Regions from separate parts of the Paenibacillus tianjinensis genome, predicted to be linked through region 2. Evidence: a T-box and tRNA genes for the amino acid it is inferred to sense, from the RefSeq annotation. Region 2 holds a T-box; the other holds one or more tRNA genes.
The links. The T-box of region 2 lies ahead of JRJ22_RS23130 (valine--tRNA ligase). A T-box ahead of a tRNA ligase gene usually reads a tRNA of that ligase, here a tRNA-Val.

Region 1 (14,709 bases), 2.5 Mb from region 2:
GATCATGGACAGAGGCACACCAAGGTCGAGTGAGCTTTGGCTTGTCCATTTTCCTGTTCCTTTTTGGCCTGCTGCATCCAGAATTACATCTACCATCGGTTTGCCGGTTTCTTCATCATACTGTGCGAAGATATCTGTAGTGATCTCGATCAGGTAGCTGTCCAGCTCCCCGCTGTTCCACTCTTTGAAGATGCTGTGCAGTTCCTTGGCATCCAGGCCAAGCACATCCTTCAATAATTGGTACGCTTCACAGATCAGCTGCATGTCGCCGTACTCGATACCGTTATGCACCATTTTTACATAGTGTCCGGCACCGTCAGGTCCAATATATGTACAGCAAGGCTCTCCGTCCACTTTGGCCGAAATTGCCGTAAGAATCGGTTCTACCAGCTTGTAGGCACTTTCCTGACCGCCAGGCATAATGGAAGGTCCTTTAAGCGCCCCTTCTTCACCGCCGGATACACCGGTGCCGATGAAGCGGAAGCCTTTTTCTTCAAGCTCTTTGCTGCGGCGCACGGTATCAGGGAAGTAAGCATTACCCCCATCGATAATGATATCGCCTTGGTCAAGATGTGGCAGCAGCAGCTCGATTGTTGCGTCAGTAGCTTTACCCGCTTGCACCATGATCAGAATTTTACGCGGTACTTCAAGTGATTCTACAAACTCCTCGACAGAAAAAGTACCTACCAAGTTTTTGCCTTCTGCCTCGGCAATCAGGTCATGTGTCTTCTCCGGGGAACGGTTAAATACCGATACGGTAAAGCCTTTGCTCTCGATGTTAAGAGCCAAGTTTTTACCCATTACCGCCAAGCCAATTACACCGATTTGTTGTTTTGCCATCTGGTCCTCCACCCTTTGCATCCTGTATTTTTGTGAAATTCATTTCTCGCAGTATTAAGAATACCACCCTTTGTCAGATACAGTAAAGTTCCGTCTGCGAAAGAGAGATCAATTTCATTGACAAAATCCTTTTCAAATAGGAAATTGCTCACAATGACTATTTTACCGTTTTTACCGCCAGAAGTGAACCCCTGATCATCACTCCAAAAAAACTCAGGGCACCCCGGCCTGCGGGATACCCTGCTATATTTGTCAGTTGCTGTCCTTACCATTCAAGCATGTTCAATTCACGGGCCAGTTTAGCCAGTTTCGCCCTGCTAGCTTCTACTTGCGCGGGGTCCTCGCTTCGCAACGCTTCGCTCATGCGGTCCAGTTCCTCATCCACTTCCACTCTGCGCTGCTGGATTCGTTCCTCCCCCTCACCGGAGTAGAATAGCTTCGTCAGCTCCTGATCCGAGAGCAGTGGACCTTTCTGGTACAGCACACGCTGCTGATACCCGGAAATTTCCACCAGTCGGATCACTTCACCAAATAAAATATTCTCAATAATGATCTGGCGGTCACGGAACCTTTTGACTACCGCGTGTCCTCTCATATCGCCTATCAGCTTCTCCATCCACTCGGACAGGCGCGCATCACGGATCATATAATCGCCTACCAGCTTATAGCCATCCTTGATCTGCTGGAAGCGAAGCTTCACCAGCTTGCGTCCGGTGCGCACCGAAATCAAAAAAACACTTTCATTCTCACTCCAGTAAAGGGAATAGCCTTCTTTGATCAAATCCTTGATCAGCTCCTGAATATGCTGTCTGTCAAAGCGCAGCTCCAGATTACAGTACTCCACTTCATCATTTTTGTTCACGGCACTCCCCCCTAACAGCTTTGTTAATACAATGCAGCTGATCTGTATACATAAAACTGGCTGCCGGACCTCCACTTTACCTGTCAATAGCTATGCATTCGTCTTACATTTATTTTATACTTCATATTATGTAGCGGTAACTTGGTTTATTGACTATTTTTACCCGTTTCCTGCCATTTCCAAACGGTCTCCGCTCATTTTACTTCTGCCCCCTATTCATTCAGCCTTACGATAAAATAAAGCCGCAAGCACAGGAACACAGAGTTCCCTGGCTTGCGGCTTATAATTTAGCTGACCGAGTTTATTCAGCTTGGATTATGTTTCAGCTTGGTCCGGTGAACGATCAGCAGATGTAGACCGAACAGCAATACCATCACCGCTGCACTCGCCAGAAAAGGCGCACCGTGGCTGACCGAATCCCACAGCTTACCTGACAGAACCGGCCCGGCTACCATCCCGGAGCCCTGAAGGGTCAGGAATAAGCCCCATACGGTGCCCCGCTCACCTTTTGGCACCTGCTTAGCTATAAAAGCATTCCAGGCGGGCAGAATAAGCGCATAGCTGATTCCGACAAGGGCCACAGCCACGAAGGCCAGCGGCAGCCAGCGCACCTGGGAGAAGAATGCCAGCGAGCAGGCCGCCAGCAGGAAGCCGATATTCAAAAAGAGTGTTGTTCCTATCCGGTCTACCAGCTTTCCTGCTGGAATAAGCGCCAGTACCGTGATTCCTCCACCTGCAATCAAGAGCAGACTGAACTGGTTCGGGGTCACGTGCAGCTCAGCGCGTGTAAACAGGGTCACCACAGGAGTCATAAGCCCGATGGCAAATGCCTGGAGGAACAAGGCCGGGAAGAGCAGCCTGCTAACCTTCAGTGAGGTTCTTACTTGATGCATCGTACGCTTCAGACTCTGCAGGGGCTGTAGCGGTCTACGTGCTGCTTCCGGAGCATCGCCGTGCATATCGCGCACCACATGAGTCGCCTGCCCGCCAATTCTCGAAGGCAGAAGCATCGCAATCGCTGTCACCGCTGCAGCACAGCCCATGAGTACAAAAAATACGAACCGGTAGCTCTGTCCTCCGTGATCCATCATGAAATTAACAACAATCGGTCCGATGCCCGTTCCGGCAAGCGAAGCCATCTCCACCGCGCCCATCGCTGCCCCGCTGCTGCCACTTTCCGTGGAGCCTGCCAGTTCGGTGATGCCGGTCATGGTGCATGGCCAAAGGGGCGATGTACCGATGCCTAGAATAAGACAGGCTGCAGACAACGTTACTGCATCCTTGGCATATATAATCATACCGACAGCCACCAGAATCAGCGCCAGAGCCCCGGTCATGGTCCAGCGGTACCCGATCCGCTCCATCACCCAGCCGAACGGGCTGCGGAAGAGATTATCACCTAAATACTGCAGGGCAAAAGCGAACCCGACAACGGTGACTGACAGACCCAGAATGTTCTCCATATAAACCGGCAGCAAAGCGACCAGCAGGGATCCTTTTACAAATTCCACCAGGAAGATGATTACCCACATCTCCATGATGAACGGCGAAGCCAGATTGATATGCATACGTTGTGCTACTTTGCCAGACATTACATCACATCCTAGTATTATGGTGATTGATTTGTTATACTGATGCTTGTCGTAAAAAAATAAATCTTGACGAAAGGTTGTGACAGCATTAAATGAATCAACACGAAACTCCCCTCTTCACCGCTCTTAAAAAGCATGCCGCCGGAAACCCTGTTCAATTTCATATTCCTGGGCATAAGAAGGGGCTAGGAACCGATGCCGAATTCCGTGAGTTTATCGGCGATAACGCGCTATCCATAGATTTGATCAACATCGCACCGCTCGATGACCTTCATCAGCCTACCGGGGTGATACTGGAAGCTCAAAAGCTGGCTGCGCAGGCCTTTGGCGCCGACTATACGTATTTTAGCGTACAAGGCACGAGCAATGCCATCATGACTATGATCCTCTCTGTCTGCTCGGAAGGAGACAAAATAATTGTCCCCCGCAACATTCACAAATCAGTGATGTCGGCGATAATTTTCTCCGGAGCCAAGCCTGTTTTTGTCTCACCTGTACAGGATGAGAATCTTGGGATAGACCACGGCATTACCACCAGCTCGCTGGAACGGGCATTAAGGCGTCATCCGGACGCCAAAGGAGTTCTAGTAATCAATCCAACGTATTTTGGCGTTGTCGCCGACCTGCGTTCGATTGTGGATCTTGCCCACAGCTACGGCGTTCCCGTACTGGTGGATGAGGCACATGGAGTATTGATTCATTTTCATGAGGATCTGCCGGTCTCGGCCATGCAGGCCGGAGCGGATATGGCAGCAACCAGTGTACACAAGCTGGGCGGCTCCATGACGCAAAGCTCGGTACTTAATCTGAATGCGAAGACCGGCCTGGTCAACCCGCAGCGGGTACAGACGATCATCAGCATGCTCACAACTACGTCCACTTCATATATTCTGCTCGCGTCCCTGGATACCTCCAGACGCAATCTTGCACTGAACGGCCACGAAATGGCTTCACGGACGATTGCTTTGTCCAATTACGCACGTGAGGCGATTAACAATATTGACGGCTTGTACAGTTTTGGAAAAGAAATTCTCGGTACAGAAGCCACCTTTAATCTGGATCCGACGAAACTCAACATTCATGTGCGTCATCTTGGCATTACCGGTTATGAGACTGAGAACTGGCTCCGCCAGAAGTACAACATTGAAGTTGAACTGAGCGACATGTATAACATTCTTTGCCTGATTACCCCTGGCGATACCCAGGAATCCGTAGATAAATTGATTTCTGCCTTGCGGGTGCTCTCAGCAATCCACTACAGCAAAGGTGAAATCTATGAGCTAAAGGTGCAAGTGCCGGAAATTCCGCAGCTTGCCCTTATCCCCCGGGATGCCTTCTACGCAGACACTCAGGTGGTTCCGTTCCGCGAGTCTGCAGGCTATATCATAGCGGAGTTTATCTATGTCTATCCGCCGGGGATTCCTATTTTACTCCCAGGTGAAGTAATTACCCAGGATAACATCGACTATATCATCGACCATGTAGAAATCGGTCTGCCGGTCAAAGGGCCTGAAGACCGCAGCATCAACTTCGTTAAAGTGATTGTAGAAGCCGAGCCGATCTCCTGATCGGCCGCTTCTCCCAATTAAATGTTCCCATACAAAAACCCGATACTGGATCAGTATCGGGTTTTGTGCATTAGAGCGCCGCTGCCTGTCCGGTCCGCAGCCTCTCAGCTACACTGAAATCTATTCTTGCTGGGCAAGCAGCTCATTATAAGCTTCTTCAACAGCTTTCCATTCAGCTTCATCTTCAATGTTGTAAAGCACCATTTCTTCATCTTCTTCTTCCATACGCAGAATGATGCCGTCTGCTTCAGGGTTTTCACGTTCCAGCAGCAGTGCGTACAATTTCTCGCCTACGTCGAACGTTTCCACCAGCACCATTTCTACATCTTCGCCCTGCTCGTTCGTCAAGGTCAGCACAAACTCCTCGTGCTCATGGTCGTGATCATGTCCGCAACCGCATGCTTCACCATGTTCATGGCCATGCTCATGTTTGTGATCGCTCATTGAAATACCTCACTTTAAATTGAATTATCCTACATTTGGTATCGTAACACGTATGATAAGTTCAGGTCAATTTGAGGGCCGCCCAAAATACTTAATCCAGCGCAGTGATTACCTTCTCAGACACAAGTACGTAATCAGAGCCCTTGGACGCCTTGATATAGAAGCCCACCCGGTATTTGCCGGCATCCTTGAAATCATACGTGAACTCCGAAGTCGGGAACCAGAAATCCTCCTTCTTCGAACCGCCAAGCTCCTGGGACTGAATGTCCTTCACATTGCCGGAAGGATCAGTAATGGCAACCTTCACTGCTGCAATATCGTCGGTCAGACTGTCCACTTGGGTCAACACCTTGATTTTGAGCTTGCCCACATTTACATTGCCAAAAACCTTATCGCCGTTAAACAGTACGATTTGCACATTTGGCTTAAGGATCGTCACTTTGCCCGAACCGTCCCAGCTGACGACACCTCCGGCTTCTCTAGCCGGTATATAGGCTTTTCCGTCAATCAAATAGCCTCCATCGGCCATTTCCTTTCCATTGCTCCATACCCTAAGCTTCTGATTTACAGCGTCCGCGAACAATAATGATCCTCCCATTAGGGAAAAAACAACCACGCACAGAGCAATTTTTTTCCATCTCATAATAGAGACCCTCCAAATAATTCATGCTGTTAATATATACTACCAAGATTGCCACAAGTTGCGCAGGTTTAGGACGTAAATTTCAATACAAAGCTTAAAATGATACTATATATAAATTAAGGCCTCAGCACTGAATATTGGAGGAACGATACGATGACCGTAAGTCTGCAAATGCTTGGCACAGGCGATGCTTTTGCCAAAAACTACTATAATAATAACGGGCTGCTTTTAAGCAGGGATTATACACTTCTGATTGACTGTGGAACGACAGCTCCACTGGCAATGGAGAAGCTGGGCAGATCCTTCGCGGATGTAAATGCCGTCCTGATCACCCATATCCATGATGATCATGCCGGCGGTCTCCCTGAGCTATCCAGGCTTATGAGAACAAAGTTCGGCAGAAAGATGATCTTGCTGGTAGCCGATACTTTAGTTGAACCGCTGTGGGAGAGTTTTCAAAAGAACAGCTCCTCAGCAGCTCATAATCCAAGTTCTCTAGAAGACGCGTTTGAGGTCAGGCTGCTGAAACCTGGCTTTCCTTATCAGCTCTCCACCGAAATCACACTGGAGCTGATCCGCACACCCCATATCCGCGGCAAAGACAGCTACTCTCTGCTGCTGGGCGGAGAAATCTTTTATAGTGCCGATATGATCTTTCAGCCTGAGCTGCTACTGAAGCTGGTCCGTAAGCAGGCTATCCGTCAAATCTTCCACGATTGCCAGCTCAAAGGTCCTGGCGAGGTTCATACAACGCTAAGTGAATTATTGTCTCTGCCTGAAGACGTCCGTAAGGTGATTCGTCTGATGCATTACGGGGATCAAAAGCCGGAGTTCGAGGGGAAAACTGCTGAGATGACCTTTCTGGAGCAGCATGTGATCTATGCGCTGTAAGATCTGCTAACCTTTATGGAAATAAACGAAAAAAAAGGCCGGACAAGTTCGCGTTAATAGCGTTTGTCCAGCCGTACTTAAAACTGCGGCAACTGATCCAGATTATTGCTCGGATCACCGTCTGCGTCACCGCGGATGTACATCTCTCCGTCTCTTCCTTTGAACACGTTCACTCCAGCTATACTGCCGGCCTGAACCTCCTGAAGCGCCTGCTGGTAATCCAGCACTCGTCCTGAGGAAGTCTGAAACTTCATCAGGTCACCGTCACCATTTCTTTGGGCTGCTACAAACCGCTCGCGTTCATTGTTCATCACTTGGGATTCATTCCTTCACGCTTGGATTAGCCATACGGCTCACCCCTATCTTGCCCTCAGCACCGACAAAATATGTACCTGAGCCCGTTACAGCTTCTTCTGCATTCTTACATGCAAAATACCAGCATCATAAAACGGCTCCGTAGAGATGACCTCATACCCTTGCTTGCTGTAAAAATCCTCTGCTTGACACTGTGCATCCAGCACAGAGAACTCAAGACCCAGCTCACGGGCCCGCTCTTCCAGCGCCATCAGTAGAATCCGGCCGTATCCCTTACTCCGGTAATCTTTATGGACAGCGATACGCTGCATCTTGGCAGTCCCTGTTTTATAATAAATCAGGCGTCCGGTAGCTACCGGCAGACCGTTATCGATAATCAGCAAATGATGCGCCTGATCACTGATCACATCGTATTCATCAATTTCTTCTTCCGCCGGCACGTTCTGTTCTTCAACAAATACCTTTTTGCGGATATCCAGCCCCATCTGAAGCAGTTCATCTGTAGTCACATGTACAATTTCCGCCGCCATGTTCTCCCTTTGTCCCCTCTCTATGTCAAAACAATAGTTGACCTATTATACAGAATTTTTGATAACCTGTATAGGGAAGTACATTTGCTCCTGCCGCGGCGGAGGCAGCAGAGCTTATTCAACCGAGTAGACTTCTGTGGAGATGGAACGATCATAGACATCCTGCATCACCGGTGACAGCGGACCATCTAAATTATTATGCTGGACATCCATGTCCATGTCACTCATCCGGTGTATTTCCACAGCCTCAGGAGGCTGATAGACTGTCTTACAACCTGTTAACCCCAGGAGCAGAGCCAGACAGAGAACCGTTACCGGTAACTTGAATTTGCGCATTAGCTTATTCCTCCCATCAATACTGCTGTTTCCAGCTTTGACGATTGAGAAGAATAATAAACCGGCTCGATATACTCATAAAGGCCGCTACATTTATTATATAGAAGATAAAATGCACTATTTCAAGCCAAACTTCCTAACAGAACTAAATATGCCTCGTCACACTCACTGTAAATTCAGGTCTGGTCTCATATGCCATGCATAACGGCACCTCCATATCAATTTTAAAATATGTATCAAGCGTAGCGTTATCCTCTACTCAGATCTGCTCATGTTGCCTCATGAAATCCTTCACCTTTGCCATAAGCGCAGGGTAGATCATCGGGTATGTTACTTCTTCGGGTATTTCCGCAAAGCTCTTAATTTCCCCCATTTCATACTGCGGGAGTTGTCCGAACTTATGAACGGCTGCCAGATAGAGTTTACCGAAGCTCTCAGGTACTCCCTCACTGACAACCGAGTATATGCTGATTGGATATAACGTGTATTCCTCCGCTCCAGTCTCCTCATACAGCTCTCTGGCCGCGGCTTCATCCGGGGATTCATTCGGCTCAATATGGCCGCCGGCAAATTCCCATGTCGACCGTTCGCGATGCTTTGCCATGATCCATTGCTCACCCTGTCTTGCAACAATAACCACATACTTAAGTACAGCTTCATCTATACCTGTCTCATACATCGTTACTTTCACTGGCTGTTATCCCCTTTGTCAGAATGGCTGGAAGAACTACCGGATAACTGCTCCCACTTCTCCCGGGTCTTGTCTTCACCTTTGTAATAATCCACCCGGTCCTCGGCTTGATACAGCTCTTCGTACGGCAAAATATTGATTTTTCCGGAATCAGGATACTCCGCAACATCTAATCCGTTATTCGTCCGCAGATCCAAGTACTTACATGGCGCCTCTGTATGATTAAACAGCTGATGCGCTCCTTCCGGGCCTGTCTCAAAAAACACCACATCGCCTGTGCCCAGCTCCTCAATTCCTTTTGGCGTCCTAAGCAGTGCTTTCCCTTCCATGATTACAAAGATCTCTTCCGCATTTCTATGAAAATGATAAGGATAAGAGTACTTCCCCGGATCCAGTGACCGGATATCAAAGATCAAATGCTTCGAGCCCACCACATTAGCCAGCTTCTCACTGGTATGCCAGGCAAACTCCGGTACCGGAGACTGCTTTTGCTTAAACGAAATATTGTGGTCATTAAAAATTGTCGCCATTTCCGCTCACTCCCCATTTTAATTCGTCCCACTTAAGATACCATGATACCTGTTCACTTTTCCATAATTTGCAACTTCCTTCACAATATCAGCGTACAACATACAACTAGAGGAAATCATGCATGGCAAATAATAAAAACCTAATAAACGCAGGTGAACTTAGTGAAAAACGGCACACCGGGTGTGGGTAAAACCACAGTTAGCAAAGCACTGCATCAAAAACTTCACAAATCGGTTTGGCTGGATGGGGACTGGTGCTGGATGATGAACCCGTGGATAATTACAGAAGAGAACACAAAAGTGGTCGAGGGTAACATTACCTATTTACTCCGGAGTTTTTTAGAGAATTCGAACTTTGACTATATCCTATTCAATTGGGTACTTCACCGGGAAGAGTACAAACTTACAAGAATAACGCTCACTTGTTCTGATGAATCTTTACGGAATCGGATGTTGCTTGATAACAGAACCGTTGAACAAATTGAGTCGAGTTGTAACAGGCTGAAATTATATGAAGAAATGATCACTCATACCATTGATACAACTGGCATTAGTACTCATGTAGTAGTAACAACGATCCAAGATTTATTAAAGATATAATTTGAAAAACTATACCTAGAAACCACCATGTATCTTATCCTTAAAAAAATATTGCGCTCACCTGACATCCTGTGGTATTATAAATTTCGTTGCAGGACGGTAGCTCAGCGGGAGAGCACTATCTTGACAGGGTAGGGGTCATGGGTTCGAACCCCATCCGTCCTATACGCAGAAAGCCTTGTATATCAAGGCTTTTTTTCTTTTTCTTCGCCTCATAAATCAAAGCACAAATGGTATTGGTGCCATTATGGTACCCTGTACTAGATTAAAGCAAAAGCTGGTGCCATCTTCGGCACCAGCTTTCTTATCCTTCCGACCATTTTATACTTCCTCTACCCTCTATATCAATCGTGCAGATCATGCTATAATCCCCACAAAAAAGAGGTGATACCGATGAAATTTATAATCGTTATTTTAATTCTCTTGTTTTTATTTGGTTTCTTTAAAAAGAAGAAGTAGTTTATTGAACCTATGGGAGAGGAGGGGGATACTCCTACTCCCTGGTATCTTCGTACTGCGACACAAGCATATTACGCACCTTTGACTCTTCCTTGAAAAAAAGAACAATTATGCCTATACCCCGCAACTTGTGGCAATAATTAATCCGAGGTGATTTTGATGTTATTAAATATACTTTTGGGGTTTATTCTTCCTTGGTGTTTTGGGCAATATTTGCTTATAAAGAAACCGACTTTTGCAATACAAGTTAGCATAATTGGTGCACTACTTGCCTTCCTCGTCAATGATGTTGGATTTCATATGAACTGGTGGTACGTTACACCGAAAGATTACGGGACAATATCCTTTATCCCATACAATTTCGGGATTTTTGCATTGTTTTCGGTTTTCACGCTAAACTTGATCAATAATTTTGGAAGAGCATGGATTGTTATCCCTGTAATGTCACTCGTAAAAACTGTCCTTGAAAGCACTCTTGTTTTTACAGGGAAAGTTGTTTATCAAAATGATTGGAACTTAGGCTTTACCTACGTTTCATACCTCATTCCATGTACAGCTAGTTATCTGATTTATTCATTCTTGAAAAAGAGGACAGCTTAATTATCTGGATCGGTAATTCTAACAATCATAAGATTCTCACTAACTAAGTCGGATAGAACAATCGGATAATGTCCGAGCCAATTTTTCCAACTCAAATATAGGTAAAGCACTCTCATGTTTAGTCCATACAATAATTAAGAGAGAACATATACTGATAGTAAGAATCGACAAAGGAGTGAACTATATGGCTATTCAATTCTTAGATTCAAGAACCTCTCAATTCAGCAATACAAATACTGGAGTGGGAATACTTCCTGATACTCCAACACTGCTCTTGGGAGATATCGGTTTACAGGTGGCTGCTGTGTTAAGTACCCCTAATGCTGCAGATGTTCGTGTGGAACTGGTCGGAACCATTGGTGTTGACGGTGTTGCGTCGAATGCTATTACCATTACCATTGAAAGAGGTGGTACAGGAGTTAGCGGAACAGGTGTAGTAATTTATACAGCTACTGTAGATTTGTATACTGGCAACAACTTAATTTCTTTCAGTGCTGCGGATTTCCACCCTCCTGTACCTGTCTCTGGTGAAATAAGATATTCGATGTATGCTTTCGATTCTGGACCAGGACCAGCCATCACAATTACTGGTCCCGTTACTTTCAATGGAGTTGCTCAAGCAGGGACAACCGCTTAAGGTTAATGATTCATAGTTAGTATAAAAAATAACAGCGGCAGTCTATGACTTTGGGTTTTAGTTCAGAGCTGCCGCAATAAGCTATACTATCCCCCTTAGTGAGCAGTATGCGTCCACTACGCCATGACTGTAATCATCCATGATATTAAGCTTTACGATGCAATGAGCCGGCGTTTTAAAGGTAAGCAGTGGTTTAACCTCGACTTAGACACTTCAGTATGCCGAATTTGGCATGTAGGCATCTGGCAGGGAACTGAATGGAAGAATATGTAGGTATCTTGCCACTCACCCCACTGTTTGAAGAAGAAAGGTACGCCGGCAATCTGACATTGGTCCCGAAGCTCCTGTACCACCACAGATGAATAGGTCGGGCCTTAGGACCGATATCTCCGCCGACAATGACCCAATCTATGCTGGTAGTTGACCCGGATGACTGGCCGTACTCATCGTATTTAACGTCTTACATACTGTTTATCATCTCCGGTGATATAAAGTACATAATTAAAAATTTATCTAATGGTAGTATTCGGGATACTGGAGGTGTATTATCTTGACTAATAATCAATTGGTGCCAGTTATTCTTGCTTTCCTCGCGGCTACTAGTTGTTGGATAGGGTTCCTGAACAAGCGTAAGAAAAAGTAAGATTTATAAGGGGGATGCTTAACCCCCCCCAGTCCACGTCATCGTATTTGTTCATCTTCAATCATAATTCGAGCGTCCCCCCACTTAGCTCCGCAGCTGCTATAGAGCAGGTCGCCGTCATAATTACATGGCGAAAATACCTTATCACAATAATGGCATTCCGGATGTAACGCTTATCTTTCCCTTTAAGGGCTATGCCACAAATTGATTCTTCAAAAACCATTGCTATTTGATCGTGTACCAGGTATTTTAGTTTACCGGAAGGTTCTATCTGCAAACATGCTCTCCCCCGTACCGTCCTCACTTTCGCAGCCCATACACCTGACAATCCACAAGCTGAAACAGGAACTAGAGACCTCTTCAGAATTGTGTACTATATAATGAAGCCGGAATCGGCACTTCAATTAGATGAATTAAGGACCTGATCAGTAAGTCGAATCATGTATTATCGATAACACCTTCAACTCCCTGATCCGAAATACAGCGCTACCATTAAAACTTTTTAACGCTTCTCATTGTTAAAGTCACTTTTTTTGAAATACCTATGAGTGCAAATCTTGTGGTACAATTCACATATCAGAACACTGATTGTGGAGGATTAATATGAAAAAAGTTGAAGCAATTATTCGCCCGGAGAAACTAAGAGAAGTAATTGATGCACTCCGTACGATTCAAGTCACCGGATTCACAGTGACCCAGGCCCAAGGGCGCGGCCAGCAAAAAAACACAACCGGAGTGTACAGAGGGAAATCGTATACCGTCAATTTGCACCACAAAATAAAGCTGGAAATCGTTGTTTCCGACCATAAAGTCGAAGAAACGATTAAGACCATTATTGCTACCGCACAGACCGGAGAAATGGGAGACGGCAAAATTTTCGTACTGCCCCTCCTTGAAATGTACAATATTCGAACTGGCGAAACCGATGATACGATCGACGAGTTAAAATAACCCACATGTTAAAAAGTGCAAATAGCCAGACAATTTTTACCCAAATCTATGTAAGCTAACATAACATTTGAAGTTGACATTCTCTACACTCTCCTTATATCATTACTATGTTGTAAAAGTGACAGGGAGGGTAACATCATGAACGCCGGAACGGATATGGCATTAAATACGGTTTGGTTAGTGCTTGCTGCTGCTATGGTTTTGTTTATGGAGGGCGGCTTTAGCCTGCTCGAAGCAGGTTTTGTGCGGACGAAGAACGCAGTGAATGTCACCATGAAGATTTTTGTGGATCTTACAGTCGGTGTTCTGGCATTTTTCCTGATTGGCTTTGGGATTATGTTCGGAAAAGATTTTGCCGGAATCATTAGCTTTAATTTTTGGGGAGCTTCCCAGTCTCTGCCTATAGATTTAAATCTTCCATTATCAGCTTACGTATTATTTCAGATCGGCTTTGCCATCGCAGCCATCTCGATTATCTCCGGTGCGGTAGCTGAGCGGATGTCCTTTAAAGCTTATATCCTCATCGCCTTTTTTGTGGCAGCGATTTTGTACCCGGTCTCCGGACACTGGGTCTGGAACCCGAATGGCTGGCTTGCCGGACTAGGTATGAAGGATTTCGCCGGGTCGGCTGCCATACATGCACTTGGGGGAGCAGCGGCATTTGCCTTCGCTAAAGTTCTGGGTCCGCGCCGCGGAAGATTCAACACCGATGGCAGTGTGAACGTGTTTGCACCGAGTAATATTCCGCTGGCTTCTGCAGGCACCTTTATCCTGTGGTTTGGCTGGTTTGGCTTCAATGCTGGAAGCACCTTGAATGCTGCAGATCTCAGCCTCTCCGTAATTGCCCTGAATACTATGCTGGCTGCTGCTGCCGGAGGGACTTCCGCCATGGTCTACACGATGTTCCGTTTTGGCAAGGCGGATCCGAGTATGACCATGAACGGCGCATTGGCCGGTCTGGTCGCAATTACAGCAGGCTGCGCGTTTGTAACTCCCTACTCAGCCATTCTCATTGGCCTGATTGCCGGTATCCTGGTAATTTGGGGGACGCTTGCCATCGATAAGCTGCAGGTGGATGACCCTGTCGGAGCGGTTGCGGTACACGGAATTAACGGAGCCTTTGGTACGTTGGCTGTGGGGCTTTTTGATAAGCAGGATGGCTTGTTCACCACAGGACAGTTTCACCTTCTGGGTGTTCAGCTGCTTGGTGTGGTCGTGGTCATGGTGTGGGGCTTTGTAATGAGCTACGCTGCGGCCAAGCTGATTCACAAAACCGTTGGTCTTCGCGTCAGTGCCTCTGAGGAAGAAGAAGGCTTGGATATGGCTATGCATGGTATCCCCGCCTATAACGAGCTGGAACGGTTCAGCGATCAGCCCGGACTGGACGAAGCATTGCTCCTTAGAACCGGTTCAGAGGATTAGAAGACATCAAGTATAATTAAGAAACCTCACTTTAGCAAAATGGAGTAAAGTCTGCCATTTTTAAAGCGAGGTTTCTTTTGGTTATGCGGGTGATAGTATGTAACTGCTTCAAGATAAACGCTTAGCTGTTTGGCTCAGACTCTGTACCGCCACTC
Region 2 (14,709 bases):
CGGTAGGTTAGCAGGTCTACCTCATATTTCATCATCAAAATATTCAGAATATTGCCAGTCCGCAGTTTGCCGCCGCTGTCTTGCGGAAAAGGATTCTCAGCGGAAATAAACAGTAATCTTTCCTTCATAACCTCGTCTCCTACTCTCCACTTTATCTGTAATTTTTTGGACATATTTATTCATTTAAGATATATTACCCCAAAGCGGCGCGAGTTTTTGTCGTTTTATGGGATTTTGCAGAAATATTTCAAAATATTTTCCACTCCATAAAGTGCAGTACCGCCATACAACAAGGTTGTACACGCTTCCATTAAAATTAAATAAAATTCAAAAAAAAGCGTATCCTTTCCGAATGATCAGAAAGAATACGCTTTGAGATACAGCTTCAATCCTTTTATGCTTGTTTACCGTGCTCCTTCAGAGCTTCCGCCAATGTGTACCCGACCTTCCAAATATCTCCGGCGCCCATTGTGAGCACCAGATCGCCTGGAGCAATACGGCCTTGCAGGTCTGCCAGTACGGCTTCCTTGGTCGGCAGATGCCTTGCCCCGGCGTTGCTGTTCTGAACAATCAGTTCCACTAGTTTCGCAGAGGTCACACCTTCAATCTGCTTCTCACCGGCCGGTGAGTAAATGTCGGTAATGATTACCTCATCTGCTTCACTGAAGGCCCGGCTGAACGCATCCAGCAGGAAGAAAGTACGGGTATACCGCTGTGGCTGGAAGACGGCAATAATCCGTTTGCCGGTAGCTTTGGCGGCGCTGATCGTAGCCTGAATTTCGGTAGGGTGATGCGCATAGTCATCAATCACCAGAATATCATTTGCTTCGCCCAGCACCTGGAACCGGCGTTTGGCACCGTGAAATTTCACTATAGCGTCTGCGATGGCCTCGAAAGCGATGCCTGACTTCAGGCAGGCGATTACCGCAGCCATTGAATTATACAGATTGTATTTTCCGGGAATGGACAGCTCAATCCGTCCCAGCACTTGACCACGGCTGCTCATCGTATAGGAGACCAGCCGGTCGCCCAGCACGATGTCAGTGGCGGTATAATCCGCATCCGGCGAATGAATGCCGTAAGTGATGACATTGCCTTTCACTTCGGACAAAAGCGAGCTTGCCGTCTCGTCATCAGCACAGACAATGGCCGTGCCGTCTTCACGAAGCTGATTCATAAACTGGACGTAGGCAGCCTTCAGCTTGCCAAAATCGCCGCCATAGTTCTCCAGATGATCCGCTTCAATATTAGTCACAATGGCCAGCCAAGGGTGGTACTGGAGGAAGGAGCCGTCGCTTTCATCCGCTTCGGCCACGACGAATTCTCCTTGTCCGGCCTTGGCGTTGGTGCCGACATTCATAATTTCCCCGCCGATAATATATGTCGGGTCCACTCCGCATTCCTCCATGATCAAAGCGATCATCGAGGAGGTAGTTGTTTTGCCGTGCGCCCCTGCAACGGCAACTCCCTTGCGTTCATTCAGCAGCCGGGCAAGCATTTGGGAACGGTGCAGAACCGGGATTTTGAGACGCTCCGCCTCCACCCATTCCACATTGTCACTTGCCAGTGCCGTAGAGTAAACTACGAGATCCGCACCTTTTACCTGCTCCGCAGTATGTCCGATATAAACCTTGGCACCTTTGGCAATCAGTTTCTCTGTCAATTCCTGAGCTGCCACATCGGAGCCCGTAACCGTATATCCCATCTCAAGCATTACCCGGGCAATCGCGCTCATTCCGTAGCCGCCGATCCCTATAAAATGCACACGTTCAGTAGTATCCAACAGTTCGTCACCAGCCTTTTTCAGAATCGGGTTGCCGCAAAAGCGTACTGCGCACATCGGAGATCAGATACAGTGTGCCGGACACGACCGCAAGATCTTTTTCTGACGTGATCGACTGCAGCTGCTGCAGCGCCTTACCCCAATTACGTTCTACTATGATTTCCAAATTTTCTTTGGCATATTTCTCCCGCAGACGTTCTGCGATGGCCTGCAGTTCTTCCGCGTCCATTTTCTTCCGGAAATCCGGTTCGGTCAGGATGAGCGTATCCACTATAGGCAGTATATGCTTGAAGTATGACTCATGATGCTTATTTGCCAGCATCCCCATGAGCAAATTTAATTTGCCGTACTTATAAAACTGCGGCAGGCTTTTGGCCAGACTCTCCGCACCTTCGGGATTATGTGCCCCGTCGAGTACTATCCGCGGAGAGCGGCCTACTTCCTCCAGCCTTCCAGCCCAGAACGTATTCTTAAAGCCTTCCAGCACATCCTCGTCCTCCAGCATGAACGCCATGTATTGACGAAGAACCTCCAGCGTCATCATGGCCCCGGCCGCATTACTCAGCTGATGCTCGCCTTTCATGCCAATGCCAACGTCCAGTGAACGGAACGGACCTTTAAAGTTAAACCGCTGTACACCATCCTCAATCCCAATCAGATCATAGCTGAAATCTTCTCCCGCCAGATAGAGGGTTGAGCGGCAGGCTGCCGCTTTGGCCTTAAGCACAGCGATAACTTCGGGCTGGCTCACGCAGCTGACTACAGGAACTCCCGGCTTGATGATTCCGGCTTTCTCACCGGCAATCTTCTCCAGGGTATCTCCCAGCACATCGGTATGATCATGGCCGACATTTGTAATCACGGACACGACAGGCGTCACGATGTTCGTTACATCCAGCCTTCCCCCAAGACCCGTCTCCCATACGACTACATCGGGATAACAGCGCTCCGCATAGTAGAGGATAGCCAGCGCCGTAGCCACCTCAAACATCGTGGGTGAACCCAGCTCAGTCCCGGCAATTTCTTCGACGAGCGGACGCAGCTTCTCTGCAAGCTCGGCGAGCGTCTCTTCAGGAATATCCATGCCATTATACTGAAAACGGTTGGTGAATTTGGTGATATAGGGAGAAGTGAACGTTCCAACGCTATACCCGCTCTTCAGCAGCACACTTGTCAAAAAAGCGCAAGTCGAGCCTTTGCCGTTCGTCCCTGCTACATGAATGAACTTCAGCTTGCGGTGCGGATTGCCCAGCTTCTCCATCAGCACTTCAATCCGCTCCAGCCCCGGACGGATGCCGAAAGGAATCAAACCGTTAATCCAGTCGACCGCTTCTGTATAAGAACTTAAGGGAGCGGTACCGCCGCTCCCGATCATCTCTTCCATGTCCCTTATCCTCTCAGCTCTGCGATGCGGGCCAGCACTTTCTCGCGCTTAGCGGAATAATCCGCCTGCTTAGCCCGTTCCTCTTCGATGACTTTAGCCGGTGCCTTGGCAACAAATCCCTGGTTGCCAAGCTTCTTCTCTACGCGTTCTACTTCACTGTTCAGCGTCTGAACTTCTTTTTTCAGACGGATAATTTCCTGTTCGATATCGATCAGACCGGATAGCGGCAGCAGGAGCTCTGCTCCTGTAACTACTGCGGACATAACCTTATCCGGAGTTTGCGGATTAAGGCCTGCTTCGAACGATGAAGTATTGCAGAAACGCCCGATGTAATTATCGTTGCGGGTAATGATGCTGAGTGTTTCTTCGCTGCCGGCTTTGATGATCAGCTCAACCTTTTTACTCATCGGCACGTTCACTTCAGCACGGATATTACGAACCGCACGGATAACATCCATCAGCAGGTTCATTTCAGCAACGGCCTCAGGGTTCTCAAGTGCCGCATCATACACAGGCCACTGCGCCAGGGTAATCGTCTCACCCTCATGCGGCAGATGCTGCCAGATTTCCTCGGTGATGAACGGCATGAACGGATGAATCAGGCGCAGCGTGCGGTCCAGCACATAGGCAAGCACCGATTGGGTCTTGGCTTTGGCGGCTGCATCCGCACCATAAAGCGACAGCTTCGCGAACTCGATATACCAGTCACACAGGTCATCCCAAATGAAGTTGTACAGAAGACGGCCGGTCTCACCATACTCGTACGAGTCAATTAGACGCGTAATATCGCGAGAAGTTTCGTTCAGGCGGTGTAAAATCCAGCGGTCCGCCGTAGTGAGCTCACCTGTAATGTCAATATCTGCAAAGCTTACACCTTCCAGATTCATCAGCGCGAAGCGGGAAGCATTCCAGATCTTGTTGGCAAAATTGCGCGCCTGCTCTACCTTCTCCATACGGAAACGCAGATCCTGGCCGGCCGTGCTGCCGGTTGAAATCATATAACGCATCGCGTCTGCACCGTACTGTTCAATAACATCCAGCGGATCAATCCCGTTACCAAGCGACTTGGACATCTTGCGTCCTTCCGCATCACGTACCAGACCGTGCATAAAGACATCATTGAATGGCTTTTTGCCGGTAAATTCAAGTGCAGAGAAGATCATACGCGCTACCCAGAAGTAAATGATGTCATAGCCGGTAACCAGGACATTGTTCGGGTAGAAACGCTGATAGTCGCTGCTGTTCTCATCCGGCCAGCCGAGTGTGGCGAACGGCCACAGATTGGAGCTGAACCAGGTATCAAGAACGTCCTCATCCTGCTTCAGATCATCAAGACCGCTGATTTCGCGGGCTTCTTCCTCGCTGTAGGCTACGAATACTTCGCCTGTAGACTCAGAGTACCAGGCCGGAATGCGGTGTCCCCACCACAGCTGACGGGAAATACACCAGTCACGCACATTTTCGATCCAGTTCAGATAGGTTTTCTCAAAACGTTCCGGAACGAAGTTAACGCCGTCGCCGTTCTTCTGTGCAGTGATGGCGGCTTCGGCCAGCGGCTGCATCTTAACGAACCATTGGGTGGACAGGTAAGGCTCAACCACTGCGCCGGAACGCTCGCTGTGACCAACCTGGTGCACATGGTCCTCAATGGAGATCAGAACACCCTGCTCCTTCAGATCAGCAACGATATTCTTGCGGCATTCGCTGCGGTCCTGACCCTGGTAGGGTCCAGCTTCCTCATTCATAATGCCGCCTTCGTCCATCACATTAATCTGCGGAAGGCTGTGGCGCAGACCTACCTCGAAGTCGTTAGGATCATGTGCCGGAGTGATCTTCACCGCTCCGCTGCCGAATTCCTTCTCTACATAATCATCGGCAATCACTGGAATTTCACGGCCGATAATTGGCAAAATCAGAGTTTTGCCGATCAGGTCCTTATAGCGTTCATCCTTAGGATGCACCGCTACCGCTGTATCGCCCAGCATCGTCTCAGGACGCGTAGTCGCTACTGTAATGAAGCCGCTGCCGTCCTTAAGCGGATAACGCAGGTGGTACAAATGACCGTTAACTTCCTTATATTCCACTTCGATATCTGACAACGCTGTACGCGCAGCCGGATCCCAGTTGATAATACGCTTGCCGCGGTAGATCAGGCCTTTGCGGTACAGCTCAACAAAGACTTGGCGTACCCCTTTGGTCAATCCTTCGTCCAGCGTAAACCGCTCGCGCGAATAGTCCAGAGACAGTCCCATCTTCGCCCATTGCCCGTGAATGGTTTCGGCGTACTGCTCTTTCCAGGCCCATACCTGCTCCAGGAATTTCTCGCGGCCGAGATCATGGCGTGAAATTCCCTGCTGGCGCAGCTTCTGCTCCACCTTGGTCTGGGTGGCGATTCCGGCATGGTCCGTTCCCGGCAGCCAGAGGGTATCGAAGCCCTGCATCCGCTTGGTGCGGATCAGGATATCCTGCAGCGTGAAATCCAGCGCATGCCCGATGTGCAGCATGCCCGTTACATTCGGCGGGGGAATTACAATACTGTAAGGCTCGGCATCAGGCCGCATGCCGGCCTTGAAGAATTCGTTCTCCATCCAATAGGTGTACCATTTCTGCTCTGCCGCCTTCGGATCATATGTAGTCGGCATTTCGCTCTTGGCGTTATTGTCAGCAGCAGCATTGTCTGCCGCAGCCTGCGTGTCCGGCAGCTCCGCTGCCGCATTAGTGTTGTGATCAGCCATGTTCTGAACCTCCATTAAGATAACTGTATTGTTTGTGGTCATGAAAATACAAAAAGGCCTTTCGTCTCAAAGGACGAAAGGCCATTCTTTCGCGGTACCACCTTTGTTTCGCGCTAACAGAAAATAAACCTCTGCCCGGGTACCTTACGGTTCCAGAGCTTAGCGCGACACTCACGCAGATAACGGCTGCATCCGGCCACATCCTACACTGCAGCCCTGATTAAGGGTATGCATTCAGAAGGGCGACTCCGGGGCGACTTCGGTGGCTGCATCCTGCGGAAATTCACAGCAATTACAATTCCGCTCTCTGAAGGGCTGACCGCCTACTCTTCCCGTTCCCAGTCTTTAGCTAAGTTTTACTTAATCCCATAATACAGTTAGTACTATTCCTAGTCAACCAGCATACGCACAAACCGCGAGACTTATACCGCCCAAATAAAATATTTGTCGGAATACAAAAAGAAACCTCTCCTTTCTGAAAAATGGAAGTGCAACCTGCCATTTTTTAAGGAGAGGTTTCTCAAGTACATAATCATGCCGTTCACGAGCTCTAAGGAATGTATAAGACCTGCCCTTCCTCCACATTCTGGCCGGACAGCCGGTTGTACATGACCAGCTCCCGGGCACTCAGCTGATATTTCTCGGCAATAGTGTCCAGGGTATCTTCCCGCTGTACGATGCAGAGCCGGACTTTGCGGAACAGCTCGGCACCGCCCAATCCGCCGATGAAGCGGCTCTTCCATTCACTATCATTTCCGGCCTCTGGAATAGGCACTGCAGAAACGGCTCCGCTCAGGGCGGCAGTCTCCTGCTCCTTATGAGCACGGCTTGAACTGAGCAATGAGGAGAAGGTGAGATGCTCCTTTGCAGGAGTCTCTTCTTCCTTCTTGCTTCCTAAAGCGATTTTCAGGTCCGTCTTTTCTTCATGAGCGGGCAGCGTCTCCGGTGAATGGAAAACTTCATTCTCCTTGTATTCAGCTGGCTCGGGGAGCGCCGCTTCATCCTGGGCCTGAACCTCAGGCGGAGCGTTATCCTCTGCTTCTGCAGCAACCGAAGGCTCTTCCCGGTTAACCGCATAATTCTCTGCCCCAGCTATGTCTTCTTCAAAAGCATTCACGAGTGCAGCAGCAGGTATAACAGATTCTAAGGACGCACTGCCTGACACTTGCGCTAATTCCGGAGAGTTAAGCGTATTCGCAGCTTCTGCCTTCTCCCGCGCACCAAAAAAGTGTCCGGAAAGCGGCTCTGCGCTGCCTTTATGAGAATCAAAGCTATGCGTCCGCAGCTTCTCTTCTTTGTCCTTCTGCAGCTGTGCTGAGGAACCTGCAGGCTGAGTGTAGACGGAGCCTTCCACAAAAAGCGGATTCACTGCAGCTTCCGCTGTAAAAACAGCATTCTCGTGTTCATCTGCCGGGGCTTCAGCTGCACCTTCGCCGTAAGTCCACAATGAATTCTCATACAGGGCATCGTTATCATGCTCACGGGGTTCAGCCGGAGCATCACTTCCCCGGCCTTCATGCTCCGGAGAATACGCAACTGTGTACTCTTCCTGCTGCCAGGCGGCCCCAGTATCCGTTCCGCCGATACCCCGCAGGGAGAGCACGCCTGTTATGTTGACAGTTCGCATTGTAAGCAGGTCAACATCGAAGTTCTCGATCTCCACCCCTATGTCTTCAAGTGAACTGACCCGGGTCAGCGGAACTGTGATTTCAACGGGAATGGCATGCTCCAGACGCTCGGTCCGGTCATTTTCGCCCCGGTAAAGTCCGGTGAGCAGCAGCTGGCCGTAGAGCTCAGCCCGGTCCTCCCGCTGAATCACCTGAATATCCGGAATCAGCTCCACCTCTTCCAGCTCAGCTATTCCCGGAAGTTCATCCGATAGATGGATGCGTTCATAAATATCAAACCGCAAGCCGTGGGACTGGTCAAACACGGGAAATGTCCTCCTTCTTGGCATAATCTAACTCTGAGACAAGCCCAGAGCATAAGCCCAAAATGTTACTCCACTCATGTATATGCTTTAATCAGAAAGGCATGACTATTTTGGACACAACAGCATAAGTCACTGGTTATTTCACTTGCCGGAGAGGATGCCGGCATCGGGAATGCAATATTCTGCCGGAAGTCTGCTGCGCAAGATACGCGCCAGTGGATTACCTGGGTCGGTGAGACTGAGAATATCTGCAGGATGAAACGCACCGGGAATAGGCCGGGCTTTCCGTTTGATCAAATGCAATATACCGGCAGCTGCGCTTGGCTGCCGGCATGCCTGCTTTCCTGCTGCCAAGCGGTATCCCTTGAGTGTCCCTTCCACCATCGCATCCAGTGAACGGCTGTTCCCAGCCCAGCGCTTCGCCTCACTTCCTGTCTTGGCCCGCAGCTCGTCATCTTCCAGCAGCTGTTCCAGCTGTTTCGCCAGCGCCTCCGGATTCTCCGGAGGCACAATCCAGCCCGTTACCCCATGCTGTACCATTTCCGGCATCCCTGCCGTACCAGCTACAACCGGGGCAATGCCGGCAAGCTGCGCTTCAGTAACCGAAAAGGGCTGCGTATCCTGCAGGCTGGGCTGGACATAAATATCCGCTTCCGCCAGCGCAGCGGGGATATTGTCTATTTTGCCGGGGAATAAAACGAGGTCCTGGATGCCAAGCTCCTCCACCTGTACTTTTAGCTCCTCCATAAGGCTGCCGTTCCCGGCGATCACACAGATCCAGTCCCGGCGCTGCTGCTTCACCATGCCAAGTGCACCGATCAATACATGAACTCCCTTGATATATTCAAGACGTCCGGCATACATAATGACCTTCCGCCCGTGATCCAGATGAAGCGGAGAGGGCATTGCCGCTTTTACCTCATATTCGTTCAAATTGACTCCATAGGGCTGAAGGTGAATCCGATCCCGTTCCACTCCCAGCTCCCCCACCAACTGCCCGATCCATTCTGATGAGACCATAATCAGGTCCGCAGCGTTCGCACCAAGCTGTTCGATCCGGCGGAAATAGCTCCAGATAGGCCTGCGCTCATATTCCAGCTTTGTCAGCCCCGGCTCAAGCCCTTTGTATTCATAAAACGACTCGCGGGCCAGAGCCCCATGAACACTGGAGACCAGCGGCACCGGAACCTTCATAATCCGCCGCAGCGCATAAGAGGAAATAAGATCCTGGGCATGGATTACATCATATTTCTCCAGGCCCAGCGCCGCAGCCCCGCCTTCGAATACATAGCGTCCCAGCTCAAAGCTAAAAATGCCGTGCTCCTGATGCAAATGGGGAAACTTCTGCGGATCCAGATAAGGCAGCAGCGCGGTATAATACGCTTTTTTATCAAAGAGAGCGTTCTCGTTCAGCAGATATAAGGTATTGCTCTCCACATTGCTGCCCATGAGGGTTACCGTATGCCCCTGCTCGCTCAGCTTGTCTGAGAGTTGTTTCATATACGTCCAGATCCCCCCCATATTGGTGAGTCCCCAGTAGGTAACCAGCAATATTCTCATGAACCCCTCTCCCCCGGCAAATAGAATTCACTAATGAACAAAGTATTATATGATCGGCACCGGTTCCCCGACATGGGTGAGCGTCTCTTTTGTACAACAAAGAAAATAGCCTGTAAATTTTCAAAATATATTTTTATCATGCTTCAACATTTCGGGTATAATCGGTATAACTCTGGAAAGGAAGTCAGGCGATGATGTCAAAAGCACGAATTTTCGATTTGTCACTGTTTATTGCTGCTGTAGGCATAGCACTCGGGACGCATCCCGGTGTAGCCTTGAACTATACATATCTCAAAGCGATGCTGCTGTACTGGGTATTCGCCAGCTTTTATTTCCAGCTGCGCATTGTGACCCGGAGCGGAAACTCGACCATTGACTACGCTATTAGCTACACTTCCTCCTTTGGTATTTTTGCCGGCCCGCTGGGTACGCTGCTCTATGAGATTTGTTACCGGTTTACCGTATTTATCTATAAAAAGAAAACGAAAACCGCTGATCCCGGAGAGTTTCTGGATACCTTTTACAATATCGGTTCCTTCACGCTCGGCGGTACTGCCGCCTACTATTTATATACGCTTCTCTATCCATTTGCCGCTAATTTCCCGGCCGGATACTGGCTGCTGTTCCTGCTGATGGTCTGTGTTACAACCTTTCTGTCCTCAGGGTTCCTGGTAATCACCTTTGCACTCTCAGGGGATATTAAGACGCGGAAAGAAGCGCTGAATCTGCTGTTAAAAAGCCGGAATCTGCTGGATTTCAGCAAAGTCGCATTAACCAATGCCCTGCTGCTGCGCCTGCTTCAAATGGAGAAATGGGAAATGCTGATCGCTCTTTTCCTGCTGAATTACATCGTCAGTCTCTCCTTCTTCTCGAAGTCGCAGAGTGCCCAGCATAAGTTCGAGCGGGACAAGTTCGAGCAGATGGCTTACCGGGACTTTTTGACCGGCAGCTACAACCGTGCCCATATGGACAAAATGATGAAAGAGCTGGATCATAGCGGCGAATGCATCGGCATCGTAGTGGCGGACATCGACCGGTTCAAAAAAATTAACGACACCTACAACCATGCTGTCGGGGACAAAGTCATTGTTGATTTTGCTGACACCCTGAAATCGCATTTGCAGAAGGACGATATTCTCTTCCGCAGCGGTGGAGAAGAGTTCACCCTGTTCCTGAGAAATAAATCCTTCGTGGAGTGCCGGTCCATAATTGAAGAAATTCAGAATGATATTGCAGAGCATTCCGCTACGGCGGAGTATGAGGACCAGATGATCAAAGTCAGGTATTCAGCTTCCTTCGGCCTCTATTACTACAAGACAGATCTGAATACCTCTATGCAAAAAGGTTATGTTTGCGCGGACCAGCTGCTGCTGGAATCCAAAAAACTCGGCAGAAACCGGCTCACGCATAAAAATGAGCTGGATGATTAATGAAGAAGAGCCGTTTCACCGGGTAGTCCGGCTGAAACGGCTCTTTGCGTAGGCGGAATGCAGCACAGTGCAGCTCCTCCATATGTTCTCTTTATAGCTCAGTGGCATTAAATGTATCTCCGCCTGCAATCGTGCCGGAATTGAAGCCTTTATAGAACCAGCGTTTCCGCTGCTCTGAGGTTCCGTGCGTGAAGCTGTCCGGCACCGCATAGCCTTGGGTCTGCTTCTGGATCGTATCATCGCCGACTGCGCTGGCTGCCGTCAATGCTTCGTCCAAGTCGCCTTCCTCCAGCAGATTCATACCCTGCGCATGGTTAGCCCACACACCAGCCAGATAATCGGCCTGCAGCTCAAAGCGGACCTGATATTTGTTGAATTCCTTCTCACTAAGACTCTGACGGAGCGCGTTCAGCTTCTCCGAGGTTCCAAGCAGGGTCTGTACATGATGTCCCACCTCGTGGGCAATGACGTAGGCCATCGCAAAATCGCCGGGGGCCTGAAAACGCTGCTGCAGCTCATCATAGAAGCTTAGATCAATATACAGCTTGCTGTCTCCCGGACAATAAAACGGTCCGACCGCCGAGCTTGCTGTCCCGCAGGCTGAGTCTACACTGCCACTATAGAGCACCAGCGTAGGGTCCGTATAGGTCAATCCCTGCTGCGCGAATACCTCTGTCCATACATCCTCCGTATCTGCCAGCACGACAGAGACAAATTCCGCAAGCTCTTTATCCTGTGCCGTCTCCTGGTAAGGAGCATTGGAGGTAGTGCCGCCGGAAGTCAGACCTCCCAATATATCACCGACATTGCCGCCGCTGAGCAGCGTTACGATCACCACCAGAATGATACCGCCGATTCCGCCGCCGACCATTTTGCCGCCGCCGCCCATACCCCTGCGGTCCTCCACATTCGAGCTGCCTCTTCTACCCTGCCATTTCATAGCTGAGCCCCCCAGTCGTATTTACACTAAACGATTCATGTGAACAGAACTCTTATTAGTGTTATACCCAAAATCTGCAGAAGCTCACTTCCACTTGCTGGGTTTGCGGTGGAGTTAAGTAATCCCTCTCTTATCTGAGCTGCACTAATCTTGTATACGGTTCAGCTTTAGAGAAATATAATTAAATAATCATGGAGGTGAAACATTGAAGAAGCTGATATTGGGCATGTTCGCCCTTGTTTTTACCGCTACTGCCTTGTTTACTTTGTATCCCAAGAATGCAGAGGCATCCGTTGAGAAACAAATTGATGACAACACGACTTTGCTCGCTCAGCAAATCCAAAATGAAGGTAGTAACAAAACAAAACTGTCACTCAGCGGCAATCCATATGACTATATCAAGGACAGCGAAGAATATGAAAATATAGTGAAATTGGGATACAAAGCTATCCCGGTACTGGAGAAGAAGATTGATGAAAGCGAGGGCAGTGGTCTCATTGACTATATTTATGCCGCTGCAATTGAAGAGATTGCGAAGGTAGACTTAAAAGAGGACGATCCGGCTCCCTGGGACACTGGCGATACACTCTCCGAAAAATGGAAGGTAAAATTGAAAAGCATTCCAGAAGATGTTGAGAAAATCGCGTCTTCCGAGCAAACCAATGATGTTAAAATCAGATCGTTAACAAAGCTTGGACTTCCTGCGGTACCCTTTATAATCGACCAAGTCGAGGCTGGTAAAACTGAATTATTTCCGGCAATTCAATATTTAGTCTCAGACAGCGGGGAGCTGAGCAAGTCAATTTCTCCAGTTGATTCAGCACAATGGACTAAGGAGAATAAGGCTAAATTTGATGATCTGAAAAAATACGTACTGGAAAAATAATAAAAATTCCTGTTGAATTGTGCACAGTTGATTTTGATTGTATTCTCCGCAAACATAAAGGCCGGGGGAAACGCCAGATTACAGGCGTTTCCCCCGGCCTTAACTGTCTATAATGCCGAAGATAGAATATGTTTACTGAATCCGAGATATGCGACGCCATAGGTTGCTTAGAGCTGAGGACCTCCGAGCGACTCCCGCAGCCGCAGCATGTCCTCCGGCCAGGGATCGGCCACCAGGATCTGCTCTTTGCTCCAGGGATGGCGGAAAGCCAGAGACTCACCGTGCAGCGCCTGGCGGCCGCGTTCTGCAAGACCCCAGCGCGGTCCGCCGTAGAGCTCATCACCAATGAGCGGATGGCCGACATGGCTGAGATGGACGCGGATCTGATGCGTACGTCCGGTCTCAAGCTCGACCTTCAGCGAGGTGCCGCCGCGCAGTACCTCACGCCCGATGATCCGCGTTACCGCCGGCTGGCCGCCGGGCGAGACCCGCCGGCGTGACGCATGATGGCGGTCACGGCCGATCGGCTCGTCGATTACGGTAAGCGCAGGCGGCACAATGCCTTCGGCAATAGCCGCGTACTGGCGCGAAATATTCTTGCCGCGCATATCCTCGTCGAGTGCAAGCTGGGCATATTCATTCTTCGCGTACAGCACAGGTCCCGTTGTATCCTTATCCAGGCGGTGAATATGGCGTACCGCCACACCTCCGCCGGAAGATGCATAATGTCCGGCCACCAGGTGATCCAGCGTAGCCTCCGTTCCGCTGCCGTCCGGGTGCACGGCCATGCCCGCTGGCTTATGAACGACGAGGCAGAAGTCGTCCTCATACAGCACGCCGGCTTCCTGCCATATCGGCTCGATCCCTGCTTCCCGGTACGGGAAGAGCGCCAGCCGCAGCCGGTCGCCCCGCCACTGGATGCCGCCCTCGCGGCGCAGCCGCGTGTGCAGCTTCAGCGGCATCCCGGCGGTCTCCAGCAGCCACAGATCTATGGCTGCTTCCTTGTCGGCAGCTCCGGTGACAGCCCGGCCGGGCATGGCTTCCAGCCATTCCCCCCGCCGGGTCCAGGCGCCGCCGCCCTTGAAGCTGGCGCCCTCTCCGCCAGCCGTCACAGCGATTTCAAGGCCTGGTAATGGGCCTCGATCGTATCGTCAATATCCTGCTCGGTGTGCACACCAGAGACGAACATGCCTTCAAACTGCGACGGCGGAACGCTGATGCCCTGATCGAGCATTTTGCCGAAGTAGGTACGGAATCTGTTCAGGTCGCTTGTCTTCGCCGTTTCGAAGTTGTAAACCGGCCCTTCGGTAAAGAACGGACAGACCATCGAACCTACACGGTTGACCGTCAGCGGAACGCCGGTCTCTTCGCTGTTGCGCTTCAGTCCTGCTTCCAAGCGCGCACCGAGCGTTTCCAGCCGGCCGTACACCTCCGGTGTCAGCAGCTTCAGCGTGCTGTAACCGGCAGCCATTGCCAGCGGATTGCCGCTGAGCGTTCCCGCCTGATAGATCGGACCGGAAGGCGCGATCTGCTCCATAATTTCTCTCCGGCCGCCATACGCACCAACCGGAAGACCGCCGCCGATTACTTTGCCGAAGCAGGTCAGGTCAGGATCAATCCCGAACAACCCCTGCGCACAGCCCCGGTTCACCCGGAAGCCGGTCATCACCTCATCAAATATCAGCAAGGCCCCGTACCCCGTCGTCACCTTGCGCAAGCCTTCGAGGAAGCCCGGCTGCGGCGGCACAACGCCCATATTTCCGGCAATCGGCTCGACAATCACAGCAGCGATCTCATTGCCGTAGCGTTCAAACGCGATTTTGGCACCTTCCAGATCGTTATATGGCACAGTGATTGTATTCACCGCAACGCCTTCCGGCACTCCCGGACTGTCGGGCAGACCCAGCGTAGCCACACCCGAACCGGCTTTGATCAGCAAGCTGTCAGCATGTCCATGGTAGGAGCCTTCGAACTTGAGGATTTTGCTACGTCCGGTATAGCCCCGGGCCAGGCGAATGGCACTCATCGTAGCTTCCGTACCGGAGTTAACCATCCGCA

Region 1: it has a tRNA-Val gene. The T-box ahead of JRJ22_RS23130 (valine--tRNA ligase) is inferred to sense a tRNA for this amino acid. The anticodon was not compared.

The regions. Positions count from the first base shown of each region.
Region 1 covers NZ_CP070969.1:2,432,600-2,447,308, reverse strand. The annotation lists gene gndA (NADP-dependent phosphogluconate dehydrogenase) at 1-840, opposite strand, end outside; gene JRJ22_RS10750 (hypothetical protein) at 1,106-1,702, opposite strand; gene JRJ22_RS10745 (MFS transporter) at 2,008-3,294, opposite strand; gene JRJ22_RS10740 (aminotransferase class I/II-fold pyridoxal phosphate-dependent enzyme) at 3,387-4,862, shown strand; gene JRJ22_RS10735 (DUF1292 domain-containing protein) at 4,983-5,306, opposite strand; gene JRJ22_RS10730 (hypothetical protein) at 5,398-5,949, opposite strand; gene JRJ22_RS10725 (MBL fold metallo-hydrolase) at 6,103-6,840, shown strand; gene JRJ22_RS10720 (DUF3892 domain-containing protein) at 6,918-7,154, opposite strand; gene JRJ22_RS10715 (GNAT family N-acetyltransferase) at 7,242-7,685, opposite strand; gene JRJ22_RS10710 (hypothetical protein) at 7,800-8,021, opposite strand; gene JRJ22_RS10705 (NUDIX hydrolase) at 8,281-8,712, opposite strand; gene JRJ22_RS10700 (cupin domain-containing protein) at 8,709-9,242, opposite strand; gene JRJ22_RS10695 (AAA family ATPase) at 9,396-9,842, shown strand; tRNA gene JRJ22_RS10690 (tRNA-Val) at 9,936-10,007, shown strand; gene JRJ22_RS10685 (hypothetical protein) at 10,461-10,901, shown strand; gene JRJ22_RS10680 (hypothetical protein) at 11,086-11,538, shown strand; gene JRJ22_RS29720 (DUF5131 family protein) at 11,691-11,891, opposite strand; gene JRJ22_RS10670 (P-II family nitrogen regulator) at 12,785-13,132, shown strand; gene JRJ22_RS10665 (ammonium transporter) at 13,271-14,554, shown strand; gene JRJ22_RS10660 (LamB/YcsF family protein) at 14,663-14,709, opposite strand, start outside.
Region 2 covers NZ_CP070969.1:4,973,485-4,988,193, forward strand. The annotation lists gene JRJ22_RS23115 (glycosyltransferase family 4 protein) at 1-128, opposite strand, end outside; gene murC (UDP-N-acetylmuramate--L-alanine ligase) at 395-1,783, opposite strand; gene JRJ22_RS23125 (bifunctional folylpolyglutamate synthase/dihydrofolate synthase) at 1,791-3,167, opposite strand; gene JRJ22_RS23130 (valine--tRNA ligase) at 3,173-5,809, opposite strand; T-box leader at 5,969-6,251, opposite strand; gene JRJ22_RS23135 (LysM peptidoglycan-binding domain-containing protein) at 6,453-7,835, opposite strand; gene JRJ22_RS23140 (glycosyltransferase family 4 protein) at 7,977-9,395, opposite strand; gene JRJ22_RS23145 (GGDEF domain-containing protein) at 9,587-10,825, shown strand; gene ypfJ (KPN_02809 family neutral zinc metallopeptidase) at 10,917-11,765, opposite strand; gene JRJ22_RS23155 (hypothetical protein) at 11,971-12,651, shown strand; gene JRJ22_RS23160 (RluA family pseudouridine synthase) at 12,819-13,688, opposite strand; gene hemL (glutamate-1-semialdehyde 2,1-aminomutase) at 13,760-14,709, opposite strand, start outside.